One region of the Pseudoalteromonas sp. PAR1 genome, then DNA from elsewhere that is predicted to be linked to it. Evidence: predicted binding sites of a transcription regulator. Region 1 holds the regulator's gene; the other holds the start of a gene.
What was found. The regulator sigma-54, encoded in region 1, starts transcription at its own class of promoters, with help from an activator protein. The targets are predictions, from matches to a motif close to GTTGGCACGNNNNTNGNNT.

Region 1 (3,181 bases):
GACGTCTTGTTGAGATAAATGAGGAAGCTGCTGGTGAGCCAGCTCGCTGATATATTCAAGGATTCTTTTTTTGCTATTAAAAAGGACCGCAGCTTTGCTGCAGTCCTGGTTAGTAAGTGAACTAAGTTTCATAATTTAGTGTCGAGCTAATTTCTCTTTGTGTTTAATGACTTGACGATCTAGTTTGTCGATTAGCGAGTCAATGGCTGCATACATATCTTGGTGTGCAGTTGAGGCAAAGAGCTCGCCTCCATTTACATGTAAAGTTGCTTCTGCTTTTTGGCTTAATTTTTCTACATCTAGAATGACATGTACATTATTAATGTGGTCAAAATGCCTTTCTAGTTTTGCAAACTTGCTGTTTACATAGTCTCTTAATGAATCAGTGATTTCTACATGACGACCAGTTAAATTTAGTTGCATAAGCATTTTCCTTCTATGTAAAACGTCTAAATCAAACTCTTACGCTGATTAGACGGAGGTATCGCTAGAGACTCTCGATATTTTGCAATTGTGCGTCTAGCTACTTTAATTCCTTGCTCAGCCAATATATCTGCAATTTTACTATCACTCAATGGTTTAGCTGAGTTTTCTGCAGCGATAAGCTTTTTGATCAAAGCGCGAATTGCTGTTGATGAACACTCACCACCGTTTTCTGTGCTGACATGGCTTGAGAAGAAATATTTCAACTCAAAAATCCCGCGAGGGGTGTGCATGTATTTTTGTGTTGTAACACGTGAAATTGTCGATTCATGCATTTCGACCATTTCTGCGACATCGTTCAGCACCATTGGTTTCATGGCTTCTGGGCCATGTTCAAAAAATGCTTGTTGTTGCTGTACGATACAATTGGTCACTTTTAAAAGTGTATCGTTACGGCTCTCTAAGCTTTTAATAAACCATTTAGCTTCTTGTAAATGAGAGCGAATAAACTGGCTATCGCTGCTCGATTTTACTGAGCGTGACATAGCTGCATATTGGCTATTCACTCTAATTTTTGGCATACAATCTGGGTTTAGTTCAACGACCCAACGACCTTTAACTTTTTTAACCGATACATCGGGTATAACGTACTCAGACTCTTCGCGAACTATGCTGTCTGCTGGCTTAGGGTTTAAGCTGTGGATCAGCGTCATTACTTCTTTTAGTTCGCTTTCTTTAAGCTTAGTCTTTTTCATCAAAGTGCGATAGTCGCGACTTGCTAATAATTCAATATGCTCAGATAAAACCATTTTAGTTTCAGCTAAATACGGCGTACTCGCATCGAATTGGCGAAGCTGGATACATAAGCACTCTTGTAAGCTACGGGCACCAATCCCTACTGGATCAAACAACTGTATTCTCTTTAAGACCGCTTCGACTTCATCTAGTTCGATTTCTTCTTCATCATTATTTTGATTAAAACTTTCGACTATGTCTTCGCAGCTAACAGTTAAAATACCTGAGTCATCAATTGCCTCTACGATGGCGACAGCGATCGCTTCGTCAGTTGGGCTAAATGGTGTGAGTTGTAATTGCCACATAAGGTATTCATGGAGGGTTTCAGTCGATGCACCTTGATAAATTGACTCATCTTCTGGCATTGGACCTGATGATGTTGATGGGGCAGCACTCATGTACTCATCCCATGTCACATCCATGGCTAAATCGTCACTTACGGTGTCTTTGTTAAGGGCATCGCTGCTTTCTTGTTCGTACTCACTCGGCGCTTCTTCGGCCGATGCACTTAGCTGAGTATCATCAGATTCAGCTTTTTGCTCGTTCTTACCAATGTTTTCATCGTTGTAATCTGCTTCTTCCACTTCAAGCAGAGGGTTACTATCAAGTGCTTCTTGAATTTCTTGCTGGAGATCCAATGTACTAAGCTGCAGCAAGCGAATTGCTTGTTGCAGTTGTGGAGTCATTGTAAGTTGCTGGCCCATGCGCAGCTGTAATGATTGCCTCATGTATCCCTAACAATCCTTTTATGTGTTATCGACACCTGTGCAGTCACAGGTAAATTTATATCGATTTATTGTCATTGTTATTTAGTTTAGCAGATGCGCTAGATGGTGGCTTATTGGTTATAGCCTGAATTGCTCACCTAGATACACATCGCGTACGGTTTGGTCAGCTAAAACATGCTCAGGTGTTCCTGATGCAATTAGCTCCCCATGAGAAACAATGTAGGCTTTTTCACAAACATCAAGGGTTTCTCTAACATTATGGTCAGTGATTAATACACCAATACCACGATTTTTTAAGTGTTCAATAATTTTCTTTATATCTAACACTGAAATAGGATCAACACCAGCAAAAGGCTCATCTAACAAGATAAATTTAGGGTTTGCTGCTAATGCCCGAGCAATTTCTACGCGACGACGCTCGCCCCCAGATAAGGCCATGCCTTGACTATCACGAATATGCTGAATACTAAATTCATCAAGTAAGTTGTTGAGTGTTTCTTCTCGGCCTTGTTTATTTAAATCTTTACGCGTTTCTAAAATAGCCATTAGGTTTTGATAAACCGTTAACTTTCTAAAAATAGATGACTCTTGTGGTAGGTAACCAATCCCTAAACGTGCTCGGCTATGCATTGGCAAAAGTGTAATATCGTTATCATCAATGCTGATCTTGCCTTTATCGCTAGGTACTAAGCCAACAATCATATAGAAAGTGGTGGTTTTGCCTGCGCCATTTGGGCCAAGCAAACCAACGATACTGCCCGCTTCAACTTCAAGACCCACATTTTTGACAACTTGGCGGCCTTTATAGCTTTTTGCTAAAAGCTCTGCTTTTAATGTGCTCATGGTTGGCCTTTATCGTCTTGTTTGTTGTCTACAGGCACTAAGATTGTGTGTACACGGTCTGTTGAGTTTTCATCTTTTTCTGCGCTAATTAGTTGTTGTGCCATATCATAGGTAATGCTTTTCGCTGTTACTTTTTGGCCTGCTTGAGTCACTTCGGCTTCGCCATTTAAAGTTAAGAAGCGCTTGGCTACGTCGTAGCGAACTTCTTCTGCACTGGCGCTCATTACCGTGCCATCTGCTTGCTTTTCTTCAAAATAAGCAGGCTTACCTGTGGCGATAATTAACTCAACAGTACCTTCTGTATCACCACCATGGGCTTCAAGGCGTTCGGCTGTGATCCGGCGGTTACCATGTATAATTTCGACATTGCCTTCAAATATACCAACGCCATC
Region 2 (3,181 bases), on a different contig from region 1:
AAGCGAAGTAAGCTTTTCATTTTCATCAATGGCTTCGAGCATTTTCAAAAGTGCCGTTGCCTGTTTAACCTGCTGGCTACTTGGTGGATCGAGCAAGCTAAGCTCAGCAAGTGATGCCCCCCACTGCTTTGCCTCTAATAACAACTGACTAATATCACTGGTCAGAATTTCTGGCGCATCATGGCTGTTGCGGCGCTCAAAGGTTTGCTTAGAGCCTAACCGATACACAACCCCCGGCTCAATGCGCCCAGCACGACCAGCGCGCTGTATGGCTGAAGAACGAGAGATACTTTGCGTAACAAGCTCTGTCACACCCGTTTTTAAATTAAAACTGGCAGCACGACGTTTACCGCTATCAACCACAATGCGTATTCCTTCAATGGTCAAACTGGTTTCAGCCACATTGGTGGTTAATACCACTTTACGTTTGCCATTTTTAGCAGGCGCAATAGCAGCTTGTTGCTCATTTTTATTTTGCTCACCATACAAGCTAAATATCTCAACATTATCACCTAAATCGTTTAGAGACTGCTGAACCCGAATGATTTCACGCTGCCCTGGTAAGAATACTAAAGCACTGCCCGTTTGCTCACTAAGCGCCTGTTTTATAACTGCAGGTATGTCATCGAGCCAGCGGCTTTCGTCTTTAAGTGGAATGTAAACTTCATCAATGGGGTAGCTTCGCCCTTGTGATGAGATGATAGGACAGCTAAAAAACTCACTGTAACGATCGCCGTCTAAGGTTGCCGACATCAGTAAGATTTTTAAATCATCGCGAAGTGCCGCCTGTGTTTCGAGGGCAAATGCCAAAGCCGTATCTGCGGCAATTGAGCGCTCGTGAAACTCATCAAAAATAAGTAAGTCTACATCACTAAGCTCTGGGTCATTTTGCAACATACGCGTCAGCATGCCTTCAGTGACAATTTCGAGTTTAGTTGTAGAACTAACTTTTGATTCGCCACGAATACGTAAGCCGACACTGTCGCCAACTTTTTCATTTTGCTGACTTGCCAAGTACTGAGCAATATTGCGTGCGGCGAGTCGTCTTGGCTCTAACATAACAATGCGTTTAAAGTGCCCTTCGCGCATTAAGGTAAGAGGTAGCCATGTTGATTTACCCGCTCCCGGTGGCGCTTGCAATAAGGCCATAGGGTTACTCTGTAATGTTGTTAACAGGGATTGATAAATATCTTCAACTGGCAGCACGTTAGGTATCTCTTACTTTCTTTTCGCGCATTGTATCAAAAAATTACAGGCAGGGATGAGTAGCCTTAAATTGCATGAAATAATTACACGCTTCAACCTTTAAACAGGTACAAATTGCAATTAGATAACTCCACCACATAACACAAAAAATTAAAAATTAACAATATCAATTAGTTACTTATAAGGTTGGAGTGGCATAACGATTGCTTTTACTAACACGAATGTTTAACAAAGTAAGGAGATTATGATGAACAGCGATCGTTTAGAAGGTAATTGGAAAGAACTTAAAGGTAAAGCGCAACGTAAATGGGGCGAACTTACTGATGGTGATTTAGATGTGATTGAGGGTAGCCGTAAAGAGCTTGTTGGTAAAATCCAGCAAAAATACGGTAAATCGAAAGAAGAAGCTGAGCGTGAAGTCAGCGACTTTGAAAAAAGCCATTAATTTGAGCAATAAATAAAGCCGCTAATTGCGGCTTTATTTATCAAGCAGGCTCGTGCTTTGCTAAATCAGCTTCAGCAACCGTTTGATTTTTACCTTGCGATTTAGCACGGTAAAGTCGCTTATCAGCAATGTTTAAGCAATGATCAACACTCTCATCTGGCACGCGTTGGTATAAGCCAATACTTAAGGTGACATGAAAACGATGCTGACCGCTAGTGAATGGCTTTTCAGCGAGCTTTTTATGAATGTTGTCTGCAACTTGGTAGGCCCGTTGTTCATTCCCCGCAGGAATAACAATTAAAAACTCTTCGCCGCCCCAACGGGAAATGACATCTTCTTCTGTGCACACTTTATTAAATACATCAGCGAAAAATATTAGCACCTCATCGCCTACTTGATGACCATAGGTGTCGTTGATTTGTTTAAAGTTATCAACATCCATCAGCAAGAACACTGCCCCTTCGCCAAAGCGTTTATCTTGTAAGCACTCAGTTGCAAAGCGACGATTTACAAGTTCAGTCATTGCATCATAGCGAGCAAGCTTTTGATTAATTTTAAGTTGCTTCATTAACTCTAAACTGTATTTGTTGCGGTAATATTCGTAGAAGCCACCCAAAATACATAAAATAGAGAAGCACAGCATGACCCGCGTTGGAAAGTAATGACTTGAATAACTGTAATAACCAAATTGATCGGTAAAATAGAAAAGCACTGAGATAATAATGGCAAGCAGGATAAGATCGAACGCTCCGCGCTTTAAGCCACGAATAAAAAATGTTACTGGGGATACAATAAATAGCCATAACGGCCCTGTGCCATTACTGCCACCCGAGACAGTTAAGAAGCACATCATTGCATAAAGTGCGTACAGCATGAGTACTGAAATAAATTGATCACGCCCCTTTATTAAAAAAGGCAAAGCAAAAATAACAACGCCAACAATTAATAAATAACTTAATGCGATGTAGCCATCTTGATAACTTGTGACCGACATCAACAAAGAGGTCACTGCACCAATAAATGCAAATACGCGTAAGAATCGCGCTTTATCTCTCTCGCTTGCATTCACAGTATCAATCACAATTTCACCTTAGATTCCTTGCTCAACCTCAATAACTTTAACACAAATATTTAAATTAGAAGGAATTTGCCAGTACTAAAGCAATTAAAAAGAAAAAAGTATGAAAAAAATGGACATAAAAAAACGAGCCATTTGAGGCTCGTTTTTAATTTAAACTAAAGGTTATTATTCTGGCTCATAGCCCAAATTAGGCGACAACCAACGCTCAGCTTCAGCAAGTGTCATGTTGGTACGCTTAGCGTAATCTTCAACCTGATCTTTTTGAATTTGCGCCACTGCGTAGTATTTCGCTTCAGGGTGAGAGAAATACCAACCAGAAACTGCAGCACCCGGCCACATTGCGTATGAGCTGGTTAGTTTCATGCCAATACGCTGTTCGGTATCAAGTAACTGCCAGATTTTCTTCTTCTCGGTATGCTCAGGACAAGCAGGATAACCTGGCGCTGGGC

Region 2: QL229_RS06610 (CsbD family protein) is a predicted target of sigma-54. The motif match lies at 1,397-1,415, and genes of this name have one in related genera.

Annotation. Positions count from the first base shown of each region.
Region 1 covers NZ_CAMZMY010000011.1:134,422-137,602, reverse strand. Annotated here, with positions in the region: gene ptsN (PTS IIA-like nitrogen regulatory protein PtsN) at 1-132, opposite strand, end outside; gene hpf (ribosome hibernation promoting factor) at 136-423, opposite strand; gene QL229_RS11360 (RNA polymerase factor sigma-54) at 450-1,946, opposite strand; gene lptB (LPS export ABC transporter ATP-binding protein) at 2,064-2,789, opposite strand; gene lptA (lipopolysaccharide transport periplasmic protein LptA) at 2,786-3,181, opposite strand, start outside.
Region 2 covers NZ_CAMZMY010000006.1:68,208-71,388, reverse strand. Annotated here, with positions in the region: gene hrpB (ATP-dependent helicase HrpB) at 1-1,206, opposite strand, end outside; gene QL229_RS06610 (CsbD family protein) at 1,454-1,651, shown strand; gene QL229_RS06605 (GGDEF domain-containing protein) at 1,692-2,732, opposite strand; gene metH (methionine synthase) at 2,898-3,181, opposite strand, start outside.